Regions from separate parts of the Cupriavidus sp. IK-TO18 genome, predicted to be linked through region 2. Evidence: predicted binding sites of a transcription regulator. Region 2 holds the regulator's gene; the other holds the start of a gene.
The links. Region 2 encodes sigma-54, which starts transcription at its own class of promoters, with help from an activator protein. Its sites were predicted from a motif close to TGGCANGNAANCTGCTTT; they were not measured.

Region 1: the regulator sigma-54 is predicted to act here: its motif matches at 2,041-2,058, upstream of IPF36_RS05870 (pilin).

The regions. Positions count from the first base shown of each region.
Region 1 is NZ_JADGMP010000007.1:127,846-132,257, reverse strand. Features, by position in the region: gene IPF36_RS05885 (hypothetical protein) at 1-277, shown strand, start outside; gene IPF36_RS05880 (hypothetical protein) at 465-701, opposite strand; gene IPF36_RS05875 (pilin) at 892-1,386, opposite strand; gene IPF36_RS05870 (pilin) at 1,491-1,985, opposite strand; gene IPF36_RS05865 (lysozyme) at 2,253-2,714, opposite strand; gene IPF36_RS05860 (hypothetical protein) at 2,711-3,181, opposite strand; gene IPF36_RS05855 (hypothetical protein) at 3,258-3,488, opposite strand; gene IPF36_RS05850 (hypothetical protein) at 3,472-4,412, opposite strand, start outside.
Region 2 is NZ_JADGMP010000030.1:101,261-105,672, reverse strand. Features, by position in the region: gene lptA (lipopolysaccharide transport periplasmic protein LptA) at 1-636, shown strand, start outside; gene lptB (LPS export ABC transporter ATP-binding protein) at 705-1,505, shown strand; gene IPF36_RS23095 (RNA polymerase factor sigma-54) at 1,661-3,139, shown strand; gene raiA (ribosome-associated translation inhibitor RaiA) at 3,188-3,538, shown strand; gene ptsN (PTS IIA-like nitrogen regulatory protein PtsN) at 3,907-4,362, shown strand.

The DNA of each region.
Region 1 (4,412 bases), on a different contig from region 2:
CGTCTCTCAGTACGACGTGCTGCTCGTGGCCGCGCAGCTTCGGCACGGGCGCCTTCTGCGCAAGACGGTGTCAGGGGCGGCGGCCACCCAAGCACACGACCGTGTAATGTATGGCAGGTTTTCCATCCCCGTCCGCCATATCTCCGAAGTATCCTGCGACTTCTGGATTCAGCCGCCCTGCAGAGTGAAGACCAAGCCGTTCCGCGCAGACATCGCGCTCATTGACCAGTTCGGAAACAAGCATTGGGTCAAAGGCGTTACCTTCGCCTACACCTGAATTCGCGCTAGCGCGGCCGACGTAAAGATGGATCGCTTGTTGACGCGCATGCGCGACATTGGCGCGGATGTTGATCTTGACGAAGGTCCTGGAGGCACGGAATAATCGTCGTGCCGATTCGTCGGCGGCTCGCCGTACTACATGACCCCTCGAAGAGTGATGTGGTGCAATGGCGGGCCTTTTGCGTTTACGCGCCCTTCCACTGCTTGCGCGCCTCTATTAGCGCAAGCGCCATCGTCTCACCGAGATCCGGCGGCACGCGATAGATTGCCGCCAGGTTGCGCATGCGCAACACCTCCCGCGCCACTTCATCCGGCGTCTCCAGAGGCGGCAGATCGGCGGCCAACTTCAGACGCTCATAAAGCAGATCCACCAGTTCCTCATCCAGTGAGGCGATAAGTTCCGATGTACTTGGCAGCGACAACCTTTACTCTCCAACAATTAAAGTGACGCCATCTACACGATGCGTCTCTAACAAACCCGCTACGCCCTAAGGCTTACATCCTACGGCGATATTGAGCGACGTGCATTGAGATTGCGTCGAATCATCGCTGCCGAACTTAAAATGGAAAAAGCGCCCCTTAGGGGCGCTTCCATCAAAAGTGAGCCTCAAATTAAACCCACTTGGCGATTTCCGTGGTGCACGGTGCTGCAGTAGCGTTGGTCGTGACAGTCCACGTCATAACGTTACTGCCCGCATTGGGAGCCGGCGTGAACGTAATCGTCTTGCCGTTGCCACAGGTACCGATGGTGTTGGCAAGCGTCACAACAATGGCACCCGTCGCGGCCGTGAGGGCATAAGACGCGATTTCATTTGTCGCGGTCGGTGCAGCGGTAAGACCCAGGCCGCCCGCGGTTTGTGCCCCGGTCCAATTGCTGGCCGTAATCGCCGCCGGGTTGCCGCCGTTAAACTGGACATACTCGGCCACCGCCGTCTTCAGCGGCTCGACTGCCACTGTTACCTTCGCCAAGCGGGCGCGAATCGTGTAGTCCTGATACTGCGGAATCGCAATAGCCGCCAGGATACCGATGATCGCGACCACGATCATCAGTTCGATCAGCGTGAAGCCTTTTTGTACCCGCTTGAATCCCATCTGCGTTTTTTTCATGATGACTGACACCCCATGTTTGAATAACAAAGTGCGCCGAGCGATACCTGAGAAATTCGCTTGGCAAAAGACGACAGCGCTCTCGGGGAGCGCTGTCTATCAAATTAAACCCACTTGGCGACTTCCGTGGTGCACGGTGCTGCAGTAGCGTTCGTCGTGACAGTCCACGTCATAACGTTACTGCCCGCATTGGGAGCCGGCGTGAACGTAATCGTCTTGCCGTTGCCACAGGTACCGATGGTGTTGGCAAGCGTCACAACAATGGCACCCGTCGCGGCCGTGAGGGCATAAGACGCGATTTCATTTGTCGCGGTCGGTGCAGCGGTAAGACCCAGGCCGCCCGCGGTTTGTGCCCCGGTCCAATTGCTGGCCGTAAGCGCGGAGGGGTCACCACCGTTGAATTGGACATACTCGGCCACCGCCGTCTTCAGCGGCTCGACCGCCCCTGTCACCTTCGACAAGCGGGCGCGAATCGTGTAGTCCTGATATTGCGGAATCGCAATAGCCGCCAGGATACCGATGATCGCGACCACGATCATCAGTTCGATCAGCGTGAAGCCTTTTTGTACCCGTTTTCCCATCCGCGCTTTGTTCAGCATGAGTTGACCCCCAAGAATTTTGATTTACGCAGCGAATTTGCTGCTGCGGAACCATAGAGCAGGAGGTGTGCCAGCTACCTAGAATGAGTTAAAAGCAGGGGTGAAGTGACAATTTTTGTCAGTGCGGCCGCCAACACAGAGGTGAGTGACAAATTTTGTCACCCCCGCGCGGTCGTAGAGGTGACAAAATTTGTCACCCCGTCTGTGCGATGAGTGACAAAAATTGTCACCTCGTTTAGCAACGTTTCAATGAGAACTTAGCCACTCCTATATTAGCGCCGCCTCCGCTTCGCGCCGCAGCACCAGACCGCGCAGCACGCGCCCGCCACCGCGGTTCCACTTCCGCATCTCGGCGGGCACGTCCGCCCATCGCTTCGCTTTGATCCGCTTGCGCAGCGTGCTCGCCTTCAGGTTGCCGGCCCCGAGGTTGAACGTCCAGTCGACAATCGCTGCCAGACGTTCGGGCGTGTCGATACCCGGACACAGCTTCAGTACCCACGGCAGATAGACGGTGCGCACCTGGTCGAGCAGCATCACCTCCGCGACCACCCGGGTGATGGGCGGGTCTTTCAGTGTCACCGCGCGACCGTCCAAATACCTGGTCGCCCCGTAGCCGATCGTCGGTACGCCGGACGGGCACAGATAGGGGCACAGGTACAGCCCCTCGAAGCGCCTGGCCAGCGCCGCAGCGACCTGGACCGCCAGCGCGCGAAACTCGGCGGGTGTCATACCTTGCTCCGCGCCGACAGCACGCGCACGGCGAAGAAGAAGCCGAGGATCACGCCGACCAGTTCGCGGTCCCACTCGGTCATCTTGAAGCCCTGCGCGTTCAGCGCCACGCACCACAGCATGAGCGCGATGGTTGCTGCTGCCGGCCGCACGATGCCGTTCCAGGTGTCGACCAGTGCAATGCCCGACGGCTTCATGGATTCGGCGACAGCCTGGCCGAACGTCGCGGCATCGAGGCGTGAGAGATCCGCTTCGGCCTGCACGGCGATGGTCTTCACGCCCAACTCGGCCTGCAGTTTGATCGCCGCCTGGTTGCGCTCGTGCGCTGCGGCGTCAAGCTCGCCCTGCAGTCGCATGCGCTCCAGCTCGTGCTTCTGCTCTTGGTGGGCGGACCACATCTGGCTGATCTGTTCCCAAATCAGCCGGAATGCGGAGCCGCCGAGGAATGAAACGATTGCGCTGAACATCGACGTCCTCCTGAAAAGTTGTCCAGGTGGACACCGTATGGTGGGCGGCAGAACGCCGCCTGCGGATGGATTGCGCCTATACGTCGATCAGGACGATGGACAGCGTTGGCGCCGGACCCTCGATCACGCCATCGCGGAAGAACACGCGGTCGCTGACAGCCGCTTCGCCGCGGGCCTGCGCCACGCCACCGCCGGGCAGTTGGATGGATGCCACACCGCCCGTGATCGACACGATCGTGCCCACCTGGAGCGGCGCGTCCGGCAGCAGGCCGCGCAGGACTTGGTAGGGATTACGCAGCAGCGACATGGGTTTCCACTCCGATGGTTTGCCACACTTCCGGGTTGCTCACGTCGACGCTGGTGCTGCGCACGATGCCGATGCGCGTCACGCCGCCGTCGACATACCGAACGAACTCGCCCGGCTGGATCACGCCGGTTTCCTCCAGCACCGGAAGGCGCAGCGAGAGGTGAGCTTGTCGACCAGTGTCGCCGAGCACGGCCAGCCCGCGCTGCCGAGCTGCGTCCGCATGCGTGATGAGCGCGTCGGTGATCATCGGCGCAACGCTGTCGCCAGCAGTGCCGGTGCGCGTAACCTGGCCGAGCACGCCCTGCCCCTGACCCGACACGAACACGCGGTTGTAGCGCGGGCGCTCCAGCCACTCGATTCCCTCGCGCGTGGTCACGGCAGCCGGCAGCTCGAAGTCGGGTACCTGAGAGCCCCAGTTCCACGGCGCGGTCGGGTACCTGGACAGCACGTTCAGCGTCTTCAGGCTCGGGTGCGGTTGGATGTATGCGCCGGCCGCACCAGCAATCGCGTTCAGTGCGGAGATGTAGGAACCCTGATGCGACCAGGCGCCCGCCGGCACCAGCCAATCAGTAGCCTGCCAGTTGACGGTCCAGCCGATGCTTGCCCCGTTGACGGTCAGCGCGTCGTTCATCAGTTGCTGCGCGGTGCGCGCGGCCGACGAGTTGTTGTAGTTCTGGACGGGCGCATACGGTGCGTCCAGGAGCCCGGACTTGCCCTTGCCGCTCACTCGGATAGCCGCGCGCCCGAACGTGCGATCACGGCCGATCTTTTCCGCCAGTACGCGGTACGCGGTGCCATTGATCATCGCTTCGAGTTCAACCGGCGTGCCGTCCGAGCCCGGCTCAATGGCGTCGAGAGTTTCCGCCGGCAGCGAAGCATTGAAGCCCCATGTCCAGGTATCGGCGTCGATGCTCAGCGACATCG
Region 2 (4,412 bases):
CTGACGACTTCGTCCCGCCGACACGCCGCCCCGGCCCTGCTCGCCACGGCCATGGCCATCGGCCTGCTGCTGGCCCAGCCCGCGCTGGCCGAGCGCGCGGACCGCGACAAGCCGATGGTGCTCGAGGCCGACAACGCCAGCTACGACGACGTCAAGCAGATCTATACGCTGACCGGCAACGTGGTGCTGACCAAGGGCACGATGATCCTGAAGTCGGATGCGGCCGAGCTGCGCACCGACCCCGAGGGCTACCAGTTCGCGGTGGCCACCGCCAAGGCTGGCAAGCAGGCCTATATCCGGCAGAAGCGCGAGGGCGTCGACGAATACATCGACGGCTGGGGCGACCGCATCGAATACGACGGCAAGCAGGAGCTGTCCAAGCTGATCGGCAACGCGCGCATGGCGCGCCTGCAGGGCGCCAAGATGCTCGACGAGATCCGCGGCGCGGTGCTGACCTACGACAGCCGCAAGGAGTTTTACACCGCTGCCGGCGGCAGCGACAACACCTCGGCCGCCAATCCGTCGGGCCGCGTGCGCGCGGTGCTGTCGCCGCGGCAGAACCCGAATGCGCAGGGTTCGGGCAGCGGCTCGCCGCTGGACCTGAAGCCGGCGCCCGCGCCCGCCAACAAACCCTGACGCCTCGCGGGGACCGATGCCTTGCAAGGACCGCCTCCCCGCCTGAAACGCTGAACGCCAGACTGCCAATGACCGATACCGCCACCATCGCCGAAAAGCCTTCCGTCCAAGCCACGGCCGTCCTCGAAGGCGGCAGCACGCTGGTCGTGCGCCACCTGAAGAAGCGCTATGGCTCGCGCACGGTGGTCAAGGATGTCTCGCTGGACGTGAAGAGCGGCGAAGTGGTTGGCCTGCTCGGCCCCAACGGCGCGGGCAAGACCACCTCGTTCTACATGATCGTGGGGCTGGTGAACCTGGACGAGGGCGATATCGTGCTCGACGGCGACCACATCAGCGGCCTGCCGATCCACGAACGCGCGCGCATGGGCCTGTCTTACCTGCCGCAGGAAGCATCGGTCTTCCGCAAGCTCAACGTCGAGGAAAACATCCGCGCCGTGCTCGAGCTGCAGGTGGAAAACGGCAAGCCGCTGGCCAGGGCCGAGATCGACCGCAGGCTCGACGCGCTGCTCGACGACCTGCAGATCGCGCACCTGCGCAACAACCCGGCGCTGTCGCTGTCGGGCGGCGAACGCCGCCGCGTGGAAATCGCGCGCGCGCTGGCATCGTCGCCGCGCTTCATCCTGCTGGATGAACCGTTCGCCGGCGTGGACCCGATCGCAGTGGGCGAGATCCAGCGCATCGTCAGCTTCCTGAAGGCGCGCAACATCGGCGTGCTGATCACCGACCACAACGTGCGCGAGACGCTTGGCATCTGCGACCACGCGTACATCATCAGCGAAGGCACCGTGCTTGCCGCCGGGCGGCCCGAAGAGATCATCGCCAACGAATCGGTGCGGCGCGTCTACCTGGGCGAAAACTTCCGCATGTGATGTACTGGCCTGCCCGCGGCGGCAGGCCATTGATTCTGCCTGGTTTCACCCCCATCATCTGCATGTGGGACAGCCCACTGCCGGCGTCGATCAAGCCGCGACATCGATAGCAATTTCCGTTCCAACAACGGAAAGATGCGCATAAAATAGGTCGCATGAAACCGTCGCTACAGCTCCGCCTCTCCCAGCACCTGGCACTGACGCCGCAACTGCAGCAGTCGATCAGGCTGTTGCAGCTTTCGACGCTGGAATTGCAGCAGGAAGTCGAACAGGCGCTCACGGAAAACCCCCTGCTCGAACGCGAGAACGACTGGATCGAAAGCCCGCTGCGCGTGGCCGCCGATGGCTCGGTCAACCTGCAGAGCGCGCCCGCGCCGGCACCGGCCGAACCGCAAGGCAACGGCGAGGCGCGCGCCGAGGGCGCGGGCGATGACGACAGCTACGGCGACAGCAACAGCGGCGACGACTATGGCGGCGACTGGAGCCTCGACGATTTCGCGCGCCGCCCGCAAGGCGACGAAGACGAGAAGACGCCGATGCAGCTGCGTGAGGCCGAGCCCACGCTGCGCGAATACCTGATGGAACAGCTCACGCCGCTGAAGATCTCGGTGCGCGACAAGGGCCTGGCCATCTTCCTGATCGAATCGCTCGACGACGACGGCTACCTGAGCGCGACGCTCGAAGAGATCTGCGCCGAACTGCCCGAAGAACTCGAATTCGAGATCGAGGAAGTACAAGCGATGCTGACGCTGCTGCAGAGCTTCGACCCGCCGGGCGTCGGCGCGCGCAACGCGGCCGAGTGCCTGGGCCTGCAATTGCGCCGGCTGCAGCATCCGCAGCGCGAGCTGGCGCTGAACATCGTGCATAACCACCTCGAGCTGCTGGCCGTGCGCGACTACACGCGCCTGAAAAAAGCGCTGCAGGTAGACGAGCCTGCACTCAAGGCCGCGCATGAACTGATCCGCTCGCTGGCACCCTACCCGGGCCACGCATACAGCCGCCCCGAAGCCGACTTCGTCGTGCCCGATGTGTTCGTGCGCAAGAGCGGCAGCGGCTGGATCGCGCAGCTCAATCCGGATGTGATGCCGCGGCTGCGCATCAATGACATGTACGCGCAGATCCTGCGCGGCGCCAAGGGCGAGTCGGGTACCGCAGGCCTGCAGCAGAAACTGCAGGAAGCGCGCTGGCTGATCAAGAATATCCAGCAAAGGTTCGACACGATCCTGCGTGTCTCGCAGGCCATTGTCGAGCGTCAAAAGAACTTTTTCACGCACGGCGAAATCGCCATGCGCCCCTTGGTTTTGCGGGAGATTGCCGATACACTGGGATTACACGAGTCAACCATCTCCCGGGTGACGACCAATAAATACATGGCAACGCCGATGGGTACTTTCGAACTGAAGTACTTCTTCGGCAGCCACGTGTCCACCGAGACCGGTGGCGCGGCTTCATCAACGGCCATCCGCGCCTTGATCAAGCAACTGATAGGAGCCGAAGACCCGAGGAATCCCCTTTCCGACAGTCGCATCGCCGAACTGCTGGGTGAGCAAGGCTTCGTTGTCGCACGACGCACCGTAGCCAAATATCGCGAAGCCCTGAAGATCCCCGCAGTGAATCTCCGCAAGTCTTTGTAGCCGAGCCCACCGCCTGCCTGGTGAGGCTCTTTCAGAAGGAGAAGCGCTATGAACTTCAAGATCAGTGGACACCACCTTGACATCACGCCGCCGTTGCGTGAGTACGTGGAAACGAAGCTGGAGCGAATCGTCAGGCATTTCGATCAGGTCATTGGCGTTAGCGTGCTGCTCTCTGTCGACAATCACAAGGAAAAGGACAGGCGGCAATATGCGGAAATCAATCTACATCTCAGGGGCAAGGACATCTTCGTTGAAGCGCATCATGAAGACCTGTATGCAGCGATCGACGCACTAGTCGACAAGCTGGACCGTCAGGTACTGCGCTACAAGGACCGCGTGCAAGGCCACGACCGCGAAGCGGTCAAGTACCAGATGGCCGCAGCGCAGATGCAGCAATGAGCGTGCCCGGTGGCCCCGCAGAGGGCCGCTGAATCAAAACTGAACAGGCAAGCCGCGCGTAGCGCGGCTTTTTTGCGCCTGCGGCGCTGTGGCGCCTGCGCAAAGGGCCTGTCACCCGTTTGAGACGGAGTGTTCGCAACGGCCGCGGCAGGGTGTATGCTGCGCCATACATGCAGGGCCGCATCCTGCCCGCGCCCGGTTAAGGTGCGGACGCCAACCGGGCGGCGCTGCGCTGCACAATCACAGGGAGGCTGCTGCTCTATAATGGCCGGACGCCTCGGCGTTGCCGGCGACCGGCAGCCCCTGAGCCACACACTGCCCGGCGGAACGGCGGAACCGCCCGCTAACTGAACTCCTGCGCATCGCCCATGAATCGTTTGGCCAAATTGCTGCCACCCGGCAACATCACCCTCGACGTCAGCGTCACCAGCAAGAAGCGTGTGTTCGAGCAGGCCGGGCTCCTCTTCGAGAACAACCATGGCGTGGCGCGCGCCACCGTGACGGACAACCTGTTTGCGCGCGAGTCACTGGGCTCCACCGGACTTGGCGCCGGCGTGGCGATCCCTCACGGCCGCATCAAGGGGCTCAAGCAGCCGCTGGCCGCCTTCATGCGCCTGGCCGAACCGATTCCGTTCGAATCGCCCGACGGCAAGCCGGTATCGCTGCTGATTTTCCTGCTGGTGCCGGAACAGGCCACGCAGCAGCACCTGGAAATCCTGTCCGAGATCGCGCAGCTGCTGTCGGATCGCGACATGCGCGAAGGACTGGCGACGTTGCCCACTTCCGAAGCCGTGCACCAGTTGCTGACCGAATGGCATCCCTGATTCACCGATTGACCTGAACGGGCCGGCACAGACCGGACAGGCACAGCGCC